4 regions of the Levilactobacillus yiduensis genome follow, and region 1 is predicted to be linked to each of the others. Evidence: riboswitches for the same ligand, from Rfam matches in the RefSeq annotation. Region 1 holds a riboswitch; each other region holds the start of a gene.

Region 1 (4,214 bases):
GCGCGATGTCGCGAATCAAGTGAGCCGGTCGTGCCGATAGAACTAAGATGCGGTCCGACAGGTAAATGGCCTCCTCAATATCGTGAGTGACCAGCAGGGTGGTCTTTTGAAGCGCCGCCGGCAGGCTCAATAGCCAGTCTTGCATCAAGCCCCGCGTCATGGCGTCCAGTGCGCCGAACGGCTCGTCTAACAAGCGGTAGTCCGCCGGGTTCAACATGGTCCGCAACAGGGCGACCCGTTGCCGCATGCCACCAGATAACTGATGGGGCAGAAAATGGCGGTAGTCCACCAGGCCAAACAGCGTCAACAGTTCCGTCACGCGGTCGTGGTCGATAGGGAGATGATTGATGCGCTGGTACAACGTGATATTTTGGTCCACGTCATACCAGGGCAACAACATGTCCGTTTGCGGCAGGTAACTGAACGTGGTGTTCAACCCAGTAATGGGCTGGTTTGCCACGGTTAGCGTTCCCGCGGTCGGCGTCAATAAGCCCGTCAATAATTTCAAGAGGGTCGACTTGCCGGCGCCGCTGGGTGCAATCAGCGAAACGAAGCTGTTGTCCGCAATCGTGGCGGTCACGTCGCGTAAGATCTCTAAGTCGTCTAGCGTAAGGGCAACGTGTTCAAGCGTGATGGTCATGGCTAGTCACCGACGTATTGGTTGGTGTAGAGCGTCTTGGCGGGGATGGCCTTCTTGATCAGGCCATATTCTTTCATGAAGCCCGTGTAGTTGTCCCAAACTTTGGCATCCATTTGGCCCCATTTCGTAGCGTTATCCGTGTAGTTGGCGGACAGGAAGGCTTGCGAGTCCTCTAAGAAACTGAGGTCACTGTCCTTGGCGTACTTGTGCAGGATTTGTGCGTCAGCCTTGGGATGAGCGATGGCATCTTGGTAGCCCTTCTTCGTGGCCGCCATAAAGGCTTTGACGATCTTGTCATTCTTTTGTAGCTGGGTGTTGTTCGTGATGATGACCGGTGTGTAGTAGTCTAGCCGCTTGTCCAACTTGCGTAGTGGCATGTAATTGACCTTGATACCGTCATTTTTGGCGCGAATCACGTCCCAGCCTTGGAACCACCACTGAATGTCGTTTTTCTTTCCCAGACTCTTGGGACCGTCGCCAGTCGCGCCCACAATCTTCAGGGATTTCGGATTAACGCCAGCGTTACGCATGACGGCTTTCAGTACGGCCTCTTCACTCGGTGTTTGCCAGCCGGCGTAGGTCTTGTTCGCGAAGTCCTTGGGTGAGGTGATGCCACTGTTGGCCTTGGAGACGAAGCCGGACGTGTTGTGCTTTAAAATCGTCCCAATCGCCTTGACTGGAATATTCTTACCGTCGGCGTGGGCGTAAGTCACATCTTCTTGGTAGCTCACGCCAAATTGGGCCTTGTTGGCGCCGACCATTCCAATGCTAGTCGCGTTGTCACCGGGCTCGATGATTTTCACGTTCAGACCGGCATCCTTGAAATAGCCCTTGTCCTTGGCCACGTACAGACCGGTGTGGTTGGTATTGGGGACGTAATCTAACACGATGGAAATGTTGGTCAATTTCTTAGCTGATTTGGAATTAGCGGCCTTGTCTTGGCTGTTGCCACAGGCCGTAAGCGATAGCAGTACAGGAACGAGAAGCCAGAGCTTGGATAATTTCATGATTTTCTCCCTTGGATTAATAGGCGATAGTAGCCTTTTTGTAGGACTTGCGTGACCCCATTGAGGGCCAGGCTTAATATGATGACGCAGAAAATGGCGGCGAAGACCTTGTCGATTTGGTAGCCGTTCTTCACCCGAATCATGTAGTAGCCCAGGCCGGCTTCGGCACTGAGCCATTCTCCGATGATGGCGCCGCTGACGCAATATGTGGCGGCAATGCGTAGGCCAGCGAAGAAGCCTTGCATGCCTTGGGGAATCTTGAGAATGCGATAGACCTGCCAGCTCTTGGCGCCCATGGTCTGCAAGAAGCGAATCTGTTCGGTTGAGACCTTCCCCAGCGCCTCCGAAAATGCCACGATAATGGGAAAATAGCTCATCAAGATGACTAGAATGATCTTGGGCGTGATGCCAAAGCCAAACCACAGGCTCAGTAGCGGGCCCAGAACCATCACGGGGAGCGTCTGTGAGATGACCAGCAGTGGGTAAAATGATTGGTGGACTAGTTGCCAGCGATCCATGACCAGCGCCGTCACGAAGGCCAGGGCGCAGGCAATCCCCAGGCCAATCAGTGATTCGTAAAGCGTGACCCAGGAGTTGGCTAGTAATCCGCCAGCATCAACTTGAAGCGCCTGCATGACGGCAACGGGACTGGGCAAAATGAACGCTGGCGCTTGAAAGAGCGTCACGGCGAGTTGCCAAGTCACGAGGAGAATCACGAGACTGCCTAAGGGATAGAGTTTACGTGCCATAACAGCCTCCTTTCTTGAACAAAAAAGCTTCATCTGGGGAGTCGTTGCCGCCAGATGAAGCATCCGTGCGTTCCTCCCTACGCCAGTATTAGCTGACAGGTTCAATGGGTCAAAGTTCACAACTTACTCTCGTGCCGTTTAACGGTATCCCCAGAAACTTTTTAAGTTGGATTTAGTATAGCATGGCGAAAAGCGGGGTACAACTTAATTTTCTAAAATTGTACGGGATTCTTCGAAATATGACTGGTAGTGCTGGATTTACAGGGATTCTCGCAGTTGGTGCACACAAATTTTCTTTTTATAATGATATTTATAAACGTCGATATATCAATAATTTTATAAAAATAACACCTATGAATAAATATCAATACTATGTGCAATTTATTTAAGGCTGTCGGCAAACGATTGAAGGATAAATCGATTATTATTGGCAAGCACACCAGTAGCCGAGAGTCCGCCCACCGCGCTCCGACCCATATTTGGCGGACGGTAGGTGGCCAGTCCCCGCTATGAGCCGCACCGCCACCAGACAATTCACACCAACACAGGTCGCACCTCTTAATTTACTCGCTAAGCTAACTGGGGCCTCAAGCACAGAAGTTGTCAGGAGTTATCGTAAAATAGACCCAAAGTCACGGGGCATAACGTGGCTTGGGAAATCTCAGCTTTGAGAGAAAATTAACGGACCATGTCAGACGACTACCATCAAATCGAGATGACAGGAGGTTCGAAAGCTGAGAGTAGGGGCTTCGTGTACGCGAGGCCTCTTTTTCTTGCGCAAGACCGTGTGATTGCGGTATACTACTAACACTTCAGCTAAAATGGCTGAATGCAAGGAGATGATCGACGATGATGGCATCGTTATTTGTACGGAAAAGTGCTGCTAGTTAGGGACACTTTTCTGCAAGACCTTTCAGAGAAGTGTCAGGTTTGAATCTGAAAGGAAAAAATAAACATGAAACCGACAATCACCGCCTACGAATATAGTTATATCAGACAACAGATCGACGCCTTAGTGAGCGCCTATCTTTCGGTAAATGACAAGCACATGCGCCGCGTCGTTCGGGATACGACACTGGAGCGCATCAAGCCCTTAGTGCCGCTGGCCGAACCAGCCGTGCAAGAATTCTTGACGCGCCTGCAGCCGGATCGGTTGACCCGTAAGGCCGCAGCTGAGATTGTGCCGTTGCTAGAACCCCTAGTGGTACCATTTCCGGAATTGTCGACCAAGCAGTTAAGCAAGCTATTTCGTAAGGTGAAGAAGCTCAAACAGCCGGAATGGGCGACTTTGAACTTACACCAGCTCACGTATCTGGGTTGGAACGACGGCGGTAACCAGAAGAAATACCTGGTGGCGCCGTATCAGGATCGGCTGATCGGCATTCAAGGCGACCTCGCCCCACAAGTGGTCAAGGGCGTCTGCAGCATTTGCCACACGATTGGCAACGTGTCGCTATTCGTCTCGACGACCAAGCGCTCGGGACTGGGAAGCTACACGCGTAACGGCAATTACATTTGCCGCGACAGTGCGCAATGCAACCGCCAGTTGACTGATCCCCAAGGCCTTGCCGACTTCATTGCGGTCGTGCGGCCGAAAAAATAAAGAGTGAATCGGGCCTCCCAACGACAACTGTCGTGACGGGGGCCTTTTTGAGCGGCAATGAGAAAGCGCTTCACCCTAAGAACTTGGTGAAATTTCCCTGAGTCGGCCGGGATTGACGATTAGATTTGTTATAATGAATCTTGCTTTGTGAATTTAAGAGTGAGAGGGAAATGACTATGTTACAAGCATTTGCAGAAATCAAGGTGGCGCGGTCA
Region 2 (4,214 bases), on a different contig from region 1:
TCAGCAAAATATTTATAAAACGCGCCACGGGCAATGCCAGCGGCTGAAACGATTCGCGCCACCTGGGCGTCGGCTAGGCTGTGTGCTGAAAATTCTTGTAGTAGGGCCGCCATCACGCGGTCTTTTTTCTCTGCATTTAAATGGTCAAATGTCTGGGTTGGCATGGGTTTTCGCTCCTTTTCGTTCCGAGAGTGACACGGTGTCACTTTAATCGATGCCTGTAGTTTAGCACGTGGGTGACACCGTGTCAACTTTTACTCAAAAGAAAAACCCGCCGACTATGCGACGAGTTTCGTTCAATCAGTAGCTAAGTGTTTCGGTTCACCGATGATCAGGTGGCCGGCAATCGCGATAAGTAAGAAGACGACCGCAACGCCACAGACGCCTAGCCAACCGGCGTGACTCCACGCCCAGGTGGCCGACAACGTGCCAATGGACCCACCTAAAAAGTAGCTGAACATGAAGACAGAGTTGTTACGGCTACTCTGCTGGCGATTCAAGGATTGGACGATGGCTTGGCAGGAGACTTGACTGAATTGGGTTCCCAGGTCCAGCAAGACGATGCCGATGATCAGACCGCCAATCCAGTGGCCAATCAGCCAAAAGATCACGAAGGCGACACCGGAAAAGAGCATCCCCAGCCCCACCGTCAACCGTGGGGAGCGTTGATCGACCATGGTCCCAATCACGGGAGCCGCCAAAACGCCGGCGATACCCAATAGTCCCAGCAACCCGGCAACGTTACTACCTAGATGGTATTGTGCCGCCAAGTAAAAGGCTAACGTGGACCAGAGCACGTTGGACATGCCAAACATGCAAAAGCCGTTGATGGCTGCCCCACGTAAAGGCCGCTGGGTCGCGAATAACTTGGGGAGCGTCCGAATGACCGGCCAGTATTTCAAATCCTGATGACCTCGTTCGTCATGGGGTAATTGAAAGTGAACGACGATCAGGAAGATCAGGTCGATGGCCGCTGCAACCAAGTAAATGTCTTGCCACGGCATGATGCTCCCTAGTAAACCACTGAAGGACCGTGACAACAAGATCCCCGTCAGTAGCCCACTGAGCACGATGCCCAGCACCTTGCCCCGCTGCAGGCCAGGGGCTAAATACCCGGCATAGGGGATGATGATCTGTGGTGCCACCGAGGTGATCCCCACCAGCGCCGTCGCCACGGCAAAGATGCCGGCGTTCGGCGCCCAATGGGCCAGTAATAAGGATCCAATCGACAGTACCATCATGAACTGAATCAGATGATAGCGGTCAAAAATATCTCCCAAGGGGACAATCAGTAACAGACCAAATGCATAACCCAGTTGTGTGACCATCGCCAGCATCCCAACGACGGCCTTAGACAAATTAAAGTCTGCGGCAATCAGGTTTTCAATCGGTTGAATAAAGTTCAGATTGGCGACGATGACCCCGGTCACCACCGCCATCAATAAAATGGTTTTCTTGGATAATGTTGCTTGCTCTTTCACTTCGCAAATCCCTCCTAACAAAAGTTTAGAACTTTTGCTAGAAAATGGCTACCACCATTCGTCGATGGTACCGGTTACGTGAAAAATTTGATATACTGGCACTATCGGAGGGGATTAATTTGCACAAATTACTAACAGGTACCATCCTGGCTTTAGGTCTGGCCATCGGCGTCAGCGGCACCACCACGGCGCAGGCAGCGAAATGGACCACGGGGACGCCTAAAGTCATGCGCGGCGTGTGGTACGCCAAGCCGCGGGTCCAACGAAAGGGCCACGACACGACCGTCACGAATAACGCCATGATTCTCACGCCCAAGTGGCTGTACGTCATGTACGACTACGGCAATCACGACTATGGCGGCAATCGCTTAGCCTACCGGAAAACCGGGAAGCAATATCGGCTGCGAGCCTATGATCGATTGGACAAGACCTGGTCTTACACCAAGCTGCAGCGGACCGGAAAAACCGTCACGCTACAAAAATATGGGACTAAACGAGCTGGTCACCGCTTCATCGCGCAAGCTGGTAAGTCCTATCAATTACAGTTTCAGACCAAGATGAGCGCGCATCTATTGGCAAAATAAACGAGAGCATCCTACGTGTACGTAACGGCAATCGCCGCTACGCACGCGTTTTTATTTGCCCTGCAATTTGTGCAACCGCGGTGCGATTACGGTTGGCCACATGGCCTTCAGTAACGCGTAGCCGATAATCACGCCGACCAGCGCACTCATAAAGAAGCTCGGCAGGAACAACCAGATTGCCCCCGTTGTCCCCATCAGCCAAGCCGCCACGGGATAGGCTACAAAGGCCCCTAAGATGCCAGACCCCACCAGCTCACCCAGCGCAGCGGCCAGTAACTTACCTGTTCGCTGGAACAGCCAGCCACTTAAAAAGGCCCCAATCATACTACCCGGAAAGGCCAAAACGGTCCCGGTTCCCATGATATTACGAATCACCGAGGTCAAGAAGGCCTGGGCCAAGGCCCACCACGGTCCCAGTAAGACCCCGCTTACGACATCGATCAAGTGTTGCACTGGCGCGACTTTGGCCACCCCAATGGCAAATGAAAAGGCACTCCCACCGATTACCGCTAAGGCCACCAACATGGCGGTCAGCGTCATCGGATAGACTTTCTTCGACATAATACCCACATCCCTACTTAGATTTACCAAAAAAGTCCCCGTTCCCCACGACGACGGCTTTCCTGATGACCCAGTAGACCGACCACTTTCCTACGCGAGTATGAACTCAACAGGTTCGAAGGGATTGGACTTGGTCCATCTCAGCCACACTGGCACCCCTAGTGTCTTTTTTAGTTGTGCCCAACTATACCGGGTCTGGCCGGCAATTGCAACTCATAATATGCTGTACTGATTCGCAGTTTATGCGATTATTCCGCCGAATTGTTTTCGGTCTGGTATACTAAGTGGCGGAGGGGATTCGATGATTAAAAAGATTGTTACCATCACGGCCGCCACACTGTTTTGCGGTCTTATTTTACCAGCCACGGCACACGCCAGTCGCTACACGATGGCCGACCACATCACGTTTCAGACCGGTCCGATGTACTACCACAACAAGAACAGCCAATCACATACCATTTGGAACTGGTCGCACTCACGCAAGCTACATAATCTCAAGAATTATCCGCACACGACCTGGGTCGTCAAACAAACGGCGCTGTTCATTCACGGCACCCATAAGGCCCGCTACTATTACGTGGTCAGCAAGAATAAGCGAACGGCTGGTTGGGTCTGGCACGGCTTCTTACAATCCGGGACTTACCGGCGCCAACAACTCACAACTGATGGGCTAAAATTGTCGTCGCAATTGACCAACGGCGATGACAGAACGTTGAAAAACTTCATGATCACTAAGCTCCAAAAAGATGGCTACGACTACAATAACCAGTTGGCCATGATGTTCGACTACTACCGGTCCAACGACCTGACACCGGCACAAATGTCTTACGCCGCTGTCATCAACCTGGTCCGCATCAAGGGTCTCGACCCTACGACCATCTCGGATGCCAGCCAGGACAACGTCTTACACCTGGCCAAATTGATCGATCCGAAGAAGGGCGACGCAACCTTAGAGACCACGGGGAAGGGTCAATTGGGTGTCCAACTGGTCCAAACGATTGAGCAGGCTCTGGACGCTCATCACGCCAAAACGTACCTCCTGGACGTGAAGCTGAGCGGCAGTCTGACTGCCGGCACGCCTCATTTACAATATACGTTATATATGAGCTAATTAACAAAATGATGACGACTTTTAACGGCCGCCATCATTTTTTATTGCCATTTTTATGGCTATTCACGCTAGGAACGCCAGGTAATCAAGCCCCTTTTCGTCAAATCGCTAACCCCAGAGACCAATTAACCCCCAACCAGGTTACTAGTTAACGCACCCCACAAACGGTTGACAGTCTGGTATACTGAACCAACCAGCTGTTCTCACCCCTAGCAGCTGGGTTCACTTGCTGGCTTGCTTATCTTGCTCAAACAGCGTCTGGGAATCTCTCCCGGACGCTGTCGTGTCTCTAAAATTCAATTAGCTTATGATGAATTGCATACCGTACCAGATCCACGTGAGAATTCAGTTCCAATTTGCGCATAATGCTGGCCTTATGGGCCTCAACCGTCTTCGTGGTGATGTTGAGCTTGGCCGCGACTTCCTTATTGGAATACCCCAGCGCCACCAGGGGCATGACCTCCCGCTCCCGTTTGG
Region 3 (4,214 bases), on a different contig from region 1:
GATCACAGTCAAGGACGGCCGCATCGTAGGAGGCAACGCATGAATTTAGCTGTGAACAATCAATCTTTACTGTTGGCGCTGGGCCTAGTCGTCATTGCGCTGGCAATTGGCTGGAAGGAAAAATTAGGCATCGACCGCGACATGATCATTGGTGTCATCCGGGCCGTCGTCCAGCTATTTGTGGTTGGGTATCTGTTGAAATACGTGTTTCGCGTCGATAATATCTGGCTGACCACGATTTTAATTTTAATTATTATTTTTAACGCCGGGTATAACGCGAAACAGCGAAGCAACGGTATTCCGCGGGCCCTGCCGATTTCCATTGGTGCCATCCTCATTAGCACAGGCGTCACCCTGGGCGTTTTGATGCTGGCGGGCGCGATTAAATTCATCCCGTCGCAAATGATTCCAATCTCCGGGATGATTGCGTCCAATTCAATGGTTGCCATTGGCCTGTGTTACCGCAACCTCAATGCCCAGTTCAAGCAGGAACGGCAGGCGGTGTTGGAAAAATTAGCGTTGGGCGCGGATTTGAAGGATGCGTCCAAGGAAATTTTACGGGACAGTATCAAGACGGGGATGCAGCCGACGATCGACTCTGCCAAGACGGTCGGTATCGTGAGTCTGCCGGGGATGATGTCCGGATTAATCTTTGCCGGCGTCGACCCGGTGCGGGCCATCAAATATCAGATTATGGTCACGTTCATGCTGATGTCGGCCACCAGCATTGGCTCGGTGCTGGCGTGCTACTGGGCCTACCGCGGCTTCTACAACGACCGCAAACAGCTGGTGATTTAGCTGTTTATTCCGCCTTGCCAGCCAGACGCGGCCATCCCATGGGGACCGGTCAAAGCCTGAGGAGCGGTCTTTGGCCTCGCTTTGAGCTGTCCCAAACCCGGCCATCTCAAAGTCGTCCCAGGCTGTAAGGCCGGCAGAAGACGCCGACCTAACACCCTTGTCACGGGATTCTGCGTCTGGCTGGCAAGGCTAAACGACAATCACCAGCTGTGAGGACAAGTCTCAGAAAGAAACGTGGTGGTGACGCACAGTAAGCAGCTAGCTGGTAAATAGTGGGCGATGTTGTTGTGAGCCGTAGCCGGCCCGGGACGGAACCCTGTGTCGGTGGCGTTAGGCCGGTGGGTTTCCGGTCTTACGGCACGGGACGTTTGGGAGACTCACGGGTTTGGTGAGGCTCACAAATGAGCTGGAAGACCGCTCCTCAGGCTGGAAGCGCTCCCCATAGGGTGGGAGTCCCGGGCCGGCTACGGCGGATAGACAACGACGTTAGCACTAATTTGCCAGATTAATTGCAATCGCTTACGGGAATTCGCTATTCTAGAGACAAAGCGTTTTAGACAAGACAGTAGAACCGAATTGGGAGGGATATGTATGACACATAGAAAAGTAGCGCTGGTCACCGGAGCCTCGTCTGGCATCGGCAACGCCATTGCACGGAGCCTGCACCGCAACGGCGTCATCGTTTACGCGGGCGCGCGGCGGGTCAGTCGTATGAATGACCTAGACGACTTGGGCATCACGACGTTAGCCCTAGACGTGACCGACCCGATTAGCGTGGAAAATGTGGTGGACCGCATCGTTAGTGAAACGGGACGGGTCGACATTTTGGTCAACAATGCTGGTTATGGTTTGATGGGGGCCCTAGAAGATGTGCCGATGGACCAGGCCCGCGACCAATTTGACGTGAACCTCTTTGGGGCCGCGCGGCTGATTCAGTCCGTGTTGCCCATGATGCGCCAACAACACAGCGGCCGCATCATCAACATCACGTCCGTAGACGGCAAGGTCGCCCAACCGCTGGCCAGCTGGTACGTGGCGTCAAAATTTGCGCTGGAGGGTCTCTCGGACGCCCTGCGCCTGGAGCTTGAGCCGCTGGGCATTCAGACGGTCGTCATTGAACCGGGAGCCATTCAATCCGAGTGGGCTGACATTGCCGCCGAGCATTTACGCACGACCTCGGGGCAGGGGCCGTACAAACCAACGGCTGACCGCGCCGCAGCCATTTTGACCGTGGTCAAGCAGTTCTCCAGCAAGCCGCGTGTCATTGCGCGGTTGGTCGACCGGGCGGCGCTGTCACGGCGGCCCAAGACTCGGTATCACGCGGGTTCTGGCAGTCAGATCTTAGTGGCCCGGCGGTTCTTGTCGGACAAGATGATCGACCACCTGTGGCAGGTGATTGGTGAGGCGGCTGAACGGTTTGCCCGCTAATCCGAGAATCATTGCCATGCCTGGAAAACCTGTTATACTTAACTTAACCAGAACACTAGGGGTGTCCACGATTGGGCTGAGATACGGGTGACCGTGATCCCTTGGAACCTGTCAAGTTCAGACTTGCGAAGGGAACGTGTCGTGGCACCAACAACGGGCCACCGGTTCACTGATCGTGAGGCGGTTCCCGTTTTTATTTTGTCCAAATGTAAAGCGCTCACATGGTCCCAGCCGCGCAATTAGTTAGGTGGCTGTTAGAAATGCGAGCGCACATACCTGGTAGGCTGGCCTGAATTAGATAGTACAAGGGAGGATTTCACCAATGAAAGTGACTTTGCTCGATGAATTGCGGGCGCAAAACCCGATCGTCTTTAACGTTTCTAATTTCGTGACCGTCCAAGACGTGGCCAACGGTATCAACGCGATTGGCGCGTCGCCCATCATGTCTGAGGAAGTGGCCGAAGCGGACGAAATGGTTGGCTTGGCGGGGGCAGTGTGCCTGAACCTGGGCGCTGTCACGGCCACGCAGGTCACCCAGATCCGCGCGGTGGGTCAGTCGGCGAACCGCCAACACCGGCCACTGGTCATCGACCCGGTGGCGGTTGGCGCGGTCAAATACCGGATGCAAATGGCGACCGGCCTGTTGGCTGATTTCCATCCCGACGTGATTCGGGGTAACGCGGGCGAAATCGCGGCGCTGGCCGGTGTCGACTGGCAAGCGAAGGGCATCGACGCCGGCGAAGGTTCCGGGGATCTGGCGGCCATCGCCAAGGCTTGCGCGCAGAAATTAAAGTGCGTGGTCATCCTCTCCGGTCCCACCGACGTCATCACGGACGGCGAACGGGTGGTCAAGGTCTTGAACGGAACGAAATTGTTCCAGGTCCACGTCGGTTCGGGTGACATGCTATCCAGCATCGTGGCGGCCTTCTGCGCAGTCACCGATGACTACTTCGAGGCGGCCCAAACGGCTTGTCTGGTCTTCGCCGCCATCGGTCAATTGGTCGCAGACGCCACGCCAAACCTGGGTGCCGGCACGTTCATCATGAAGCTCCTCGACAAGCTCCAAACCGCCACCGTCGCCGAAATCGAAGGCATTGCCGCTTTCGAATAAGACTGGTGGTCACCTACCGTGTAAATGGCGGAAACCAGATGCCTGCGGCTGCCAGGGGTTCCGCATATTGTGGAAACTGGCCGCCTGCCGCGGCGCGAAATCTAGGCTGGAACGCTGGGGGAGGACGCCCCGAGCCAAAGGGCGGTCTCGGCGCTTGCTTTGAGCCAGAAAACCACTGTCTCAAAGTCACCAATTTGTCAGCTCAGACCGCTGCCAAATTCCCCGGCTGAGCCTAGATTTCGCGCCACTCACAGCTCCGGTGGTGGTCGCTTGCAACGGCTACTTGAGACGGCAACGCTGGTGGTCAGACAATGGGCTGACGTTTGGTTGCTGAATGTCACAAGTATTAGCCGGAGGAGGCCAGGAGTGGAGCCAGCTGTGTCGACGGTGTTGGCTGAGGTCTTTTCTCAGCCTACAGCGTGGGGCGACTTCGAAGACTCGCGGGTTTGGCGAGGCTTTGAAGCGAACCGGAAGCCCGCTTCTCAGGCTGAAGGTGTCCCCCATAGCAGGCGGAACTCCTGGCAGCCGTAGGCGAGCAGCTCTACACAATTTAAAAGTTATCAAAAAATGCAACAGAACCAGAAGGGATGGGTAACCATGGCAAATGAATTTCCACAAACCTTAACGATCGCTGGGACGGACAGCGGTGGCGGGGCCGGCGTGATGGCTGACCTGAAGACGATGCAGGAGCGCAACGTCTTCGCCACGGCCGTTATCGTCGCGGTAACCGCGCAAAATACACTGGGCGTGCAGGACTTTATGGCCTTGCCGCAAAAGCTGATCGACGAACAATTCGCGTCTTTGGCGGACGACCTGAAGATTCGGGCCTGCAAGACGGGGATGCTGGCCGATGCGGCTCACGTGCATGGCGTCGTGG
Region 4 (4,214 bases), on a different contig from region 1:
TCCTCTCCTTGTGCAAGCTTCCACAACTACCCTAACACGGGCAATCCCGGTGCAACAAGGCTGCGTGCGACTTTGTAACTAACTTGTTGGGGACGTAACGTTCGCGTAATCCACCACTTCTTGCCATAATCAGTTGGGGCGTTAATCAATCTGAAATTGAACCGGCAACACGGGTGGTACTGGCCGCCTTACCGTTCGCTAGAGATGAGCTGGAACGCTGAGGGTGGACGGCCCAAGCCAAAAATCGGTCTTGGACCTCAAGTTGGAGCAGATAACCCACGTCTCCAACTTGCCAGTTTTCTAACCAGCAAGCTGCTAAAAAAACTCCCACAGCTGAACTCATCTCTAGCGAACTCCCGGCTACACAGAAAACAGTCAGCTTCATTGCTGATAGCCCGGTATTCGTCTCACCACTATCACACTAGCCAAGTATCTGCCAATTTTCCCTAAGCACAAAAATGCCAGGACCTTACTTTCGCCCTGACATTCCGCGTTTACCGATTCAATTGACCTGTTTCACGTGCACTGCTGCTGAACGGGTTATCACCCGCCCTTTAATTGGGGGCGTTCCCCATAGCAGAACTAGTTGCTCATACTACTCAGCCGGTAAGCATGTTCCATCAACGACCGCGTCTCCGTGAACTCGTTGATGTCATGCAAAACCACTGTGATGACGCGGTGTTTGCCCGTCTTGTGGCCGGTACCCACGAAGCAGTAGCCCGCGCTTGGCGTGTAGCCCGTCTTCAAGCCGTCGACCTTCAAAGAAGCGCGGTAGTATTTGCGCCCCTTCAAGAGGTTGTTGTAGTTGTGACAAACTTGGCCGTTCACCTTCATCGAGCCAATCTTGCCGTCCTTTAAGACGCGGGGATAGGCCGTTATCAGGTGCCGCGCCATCAACGCCACGTCCTTGGCGGAGACCTTGTTGGTGTTGGCCTTGCCATAAGCATAGCCGAAGCGCCGCAGGTCACTATTTTCCAGACCCGATGCCGAGACAAAGTGGGCCCTGCCCAGTTTCCAAGACTTGGCTTGGGCGTTCATCTTCCGGACAAACTTGCTATTACTGCCGCTGACCCATTTGCCCAGGGCAATCGCGGCGTTGTTCGATGAATCCAGGAAGGCCGCGTAATACAGCTGTTTAACAGTGTAGCGGTGATTTAATTTAAAATGAAAACCGCCACAATCGGCGCTCCGACTCATCGACACCAATCCGCGGCTGGTAATCTTGACCTTGTGATTCCAGCGACTCTTCTTGCCATCGATTTTCTTCAGTGTCAGGTACAATGTCATGATTTTAGTGACGGAAGCGATGGGCCGCGCGGTGTTGGCGTGCTTGGACCAGACGACCTTCCCCGTCTTGGCGTCCATGGCGACCGCCGCCTTGGCCTTGGTCAAGACAAATGGTGCCTTGCCCTTCTTCAGGTAGCCGTGCCAAATCCAGCCCTTCACACTGTGCTTACTATTCTGCACGTACAGGTAAATACCGGTGGACTTGCCGTGTTTCAGCGTGGCCTGCTTGGTGGCGTACCACGTGGTGTGGGGATGGGTCGTTAAGCTGCTGACCTTTTTGGTGTGCGCTTTATTGTAGATGGCCCCGCTACTGTGTTTCTTGTGATAGGCCGTCTTCTTGATTTTCTTAGTGCTAACGGTGTGATAAGCCGCAGCTTCGGCGGGCACCGTGGTTGTGGCCGTACCGCCCAGCGCGACCAGCATGCCAACTGCCATGGCCCAGTGACTGAGATGTAAATTTCTCATAAATTCAATACTTCCTATCCTTTAATAATTAATCTAACTAACTATATAGAATAGCACGCCTCCCCTAACCACGATAGCCACGTTCACCGCTTTAGATGTCTTCGGCTGGCTTTGTAACTGAATTGTAAAAAACGTTTCCATCCTGAACAACTCAATGACTGGCCACAATAATTTCCAGTCACGGTTGCATTTACCCGCTAAATTGGTTACGCTAAGGGTAATCAAATACGACTGGGGTGCCTCGCGGCTGAGATCAAACCCATTGAACCTGCTCTGGTTAACACCAGCGAAGGGAATGCGTACTTTTGTGCTATCAATGAACCCCTACTAAGTAACTTTAGTGGGGGATTTTTTATTCGTTGGGCACCCCCGTCAATACTCTCATAGGAGGCTTCATTTTATGAAAAGTTGGCATATCCGCGATATTATTCTGGTAACGATTCTCGCAATTTTTATGGGTGTTATTTTCTGGATCATTAATCCTGTCTACACGATTCTAGCGGCCGCACTGGCCCCGTTTGGACTGCAACCCTTGGCAAATGAAATTCTACTAGGTATCTGGGTCATGGCTGGCCCTTTGGCCGGATTCATCATCCGGATTCCTGGGTCCGCCACACTTGGCGAGTTCCTAGGTGCTGTGGTTGAAATGTTTCTAGGCGGCATCTGGGGAGCCAGCACCTTAATTTCTGGTGCGGTTCAAGGGATTGGCGCCGAGATTGGCTTCGCCGCCACTGGCTACAAGCGTTACAACTGGGCCAGTCTATCCATCAGTTGCCTGACGACCGCCATTGTGACCTTTGCTTGGGACCTGTTCCGGAGTGGTTACGCTGCTTATCATCCCGGCTTCTTGATTCTCTTGTTCGTGGTTCGTTGTGCTTCCGTCTTCCTCTTCGGTGGCGTGCTGACCAAGCTGATCACCAACCTGCTGGCCCGCGCCCACGTCTTACCTAACGTCAGCACTAAGTAGCTTGAGACTGCTGCCGCCTGCCGTTACGTGAAATTCTAGGCTGGAACGCTGGGGGAGGACGGTCCGAGCCAAAGAACGGTCTCGGACCTTGCTTTGAGCCGAAAATCACGTCTCAAAGTCACCAATTTAGCGGCAAAAATCGCCCCTAAATTCCCCGGCTGAGCCCAGATTTCACTTCACTCTCGGCTACGATTGGTAGCTATACGCTGTCCCAAGCCAACTGTAAAGCCAGACAACACTAAGGACCAAACGAATTGTCGTTTAGTAATCACCTCAGTAGACAAGAGTCTACCCGCTCGCACCAGATTACTCGCACAACTGGCGATGGTCGTTGGCACCGTTTTTCAGCCAATGCCCATCACCACGCAATTGAAACCGCTAACGTAAACAATCTATGTATTACCCTTATTTTTACCAACCCTGTTTCACATTGGAGGAATTTTCGTGGCCACTGTAACCGTTCATGCACTTACATTTACCTATCCCAAACGCACGCAGCCGGTCTTGGATGACCTCGACGTGACCTTTCCCAGCGGCAAATTTTCCCTGCTGACCGGGGTGTCCGGTGGTGGGAAGTCCACCTTACTCAAGCTGATTGCGGGACTCACCCCACTCCCCGACGCCGGAGCCATCACCTTTGATGGCCAGCCGTTGGCGCAGATTGCGCCGGCAAAACGTGCCGCGACCGTTGCCATGCTCTTCCAAGAACCCAGCACGCAGTTCACCATGGACACCGTGGTCAACGAGCTACGGTTCGCTCTGGAAAATCAGCAGGTCGATCCCGCGGCCATCCCCGCTAAGGTCACGGCTGCGCTGGACTTCATCGGCATCACCGACCTCCGCGACCGCCAGCTGATGCAACTCTCCGGCGGCGAACAACAGAAGGTCGCGCTGGCCATCATCGTTGCCATGGACAGCGACGTCATCTTGCTAGACGAACCCTTCGCTAGCATCGACCCGCCCACTCGGCTGGCCCTGCTGGAAAAGCTGGTCACGTTGTGTACGCAACGCGGCAAGACCATCATTTTGGCCGACCACGATCTGAGTAATTACGACCGCTGGGTGGACCACTTGGCCGTGTTGGACACGGGTAAACTGACCCTGTTGTCGCCCGCTGCCACCCAGGCTCGCTTTGCCGCCTTTACCCCCGACAAGCTCCGGCTGACCCACGTGGCCTTGCCCGCAGACGACCTCACCGTCAGCCTGCAGGGGACGCAACTGGCCCTGGGGCACGCGCAACGCCAGTTATTACAGCCACAGGATCTGTCGTTGTTTGCTCACCAAGCGACCCTGATCACTGGCCCTAACGGCAGTGGCAAATCCACGCTGTTTCGTGCCCTGGTACGGCTGGGCAACTACCAAGGCCGCATCACCTACGATGGACAAGACATTCACAAGCTCTCTCGGAAACGGTACGCGCGGCAGGTCGGCCTGATGTTCCAGTCGGCCAGCGCCCAATTTCTCAACGTGACCGTGGCCGAGGAACTGGCGTTGT

Evidence for each region. Region 1 has a riboswitch for thiamine pyrophosphate ahead of NGM66_RS03520 (ABC transporter permease). Riboswitches for the same ligand answer to the same signal wherever they lie in the genome.
Region 2: it holds a riboswitch for thiamine pyrophosphate, as region 1 does, so the genes downstream of both, thiW (energy coupling factor transporter S component ThiW) here and NGM66_RS03520 (ABC transporter permease) in region 1, are expected to answer to the same signal.
Region 3: it holds a riboswitch for thiamine pyrophosphate, as region 1 does, so the genes downstream of both, thiM (hydroxyethylthiazole kinase) here and NGM66_RS03520 (ABC transporter permease) in region 1, are expected to answer to the same signal.
Region 4: it holds a riboswitch for thiamine pyrophosphate, as region 1 does, so the genes downstream of both, NGM66_RS00135 (ECF transporter S component) here and NGM66_RS03520 (ABC transporter permease) in region 1, are expected to answer to the same signal.

The regions. Positions count from the first base shown of each region.
Region 1 covers NZ_JAMXAZ010000004.1:54,653-58,866, reverse strand. The annotation lists gene NGM66_RS03530 (ABC transporter ATP-binding protein) at 1-640, opposite strand, end outside; gene NGM66_RS03525 (ABC transporter substrate-binding protein) at 643-1,647, opposite strand; gene NGM66_RS03520 (ABC transporter permease) at 1,644-2,396, opposite strand; TPP riboswitch at 2,454-2,559, opposite strand; gene NGM66_RS03515 (FusB/FusC family EF-G-binding protein) at 3,352-3,999, shown strand; gene NGM66_RS03510 (DMT family transporter) at 4,214-4,214, shown strand, end outside.
Region 2 covers NZ_JAMXAZ010000016.1:28,222-32,435, reverse strand. The annotation lists gene NGM66_RS09540 (TetR/AcrR family transcriptional regulator) at 1-164, opposite strand, end outside; gene NGM66_RS09535 (MFS transporter) at 297-1,481, opposite strand; gene NGM66_RS09530 (hypothetical protein) at 1,526-2,065, shown strand; gene thiW (energy coupling factor transporter S component ThiW) at 2,117-2,626, opposite strand; TPP riboswitch at 2,697-2,796, opposite strand; gene NGM66_RS09520 (hypothetical protein) at 2,928-3,737, shown strand; gene NGM66_RS09515 (response regulator) at 4,027-4,214, opposite strand, start outside.
Region 3 covers NZ_JAMXAZ010000017.1:36,235-40,448, forward strand. The annotation lists gene NGM66_RS09845 (ABC transporter ATP-binding protein) at 1-43, shown strand, start outside; gene NGM66_RS09850 (ABC transporter permease) at 40-798, shown strand; gene NGM66_RS09855 (oxidoreductase) at 1,390-2,226, shown strand; TPP riboswitch at 2,274-2,378, shown strand; gene thiM (hydroxyethylthiazole kinase) at 2,549-3,337, shown strand; gene thiD (bifunctional hydroxymethylpyrimidine kinase/phosphomethylpyrimidine kinase) at 3,935-4,214, shown strand, end outside.
Region 4 covers NZ_JAMXAZ010000001.1:23,802-28,015, forward strand. The annotation lists gene NGM66_RS00130 (D-alanyl-D-alanine carboxypeptidase family protein) at 583-1,752, opposite strand; TPP riboswitch at 1,975-2,065, shown strand; gene NGM66_RS00135 (ECF transporter S component) at 2,153-2,719, shown strand; gene NGM66_RS00140 (ABC transporter ATP-binding protein) at 3,164-4,214, shown strand, end outside.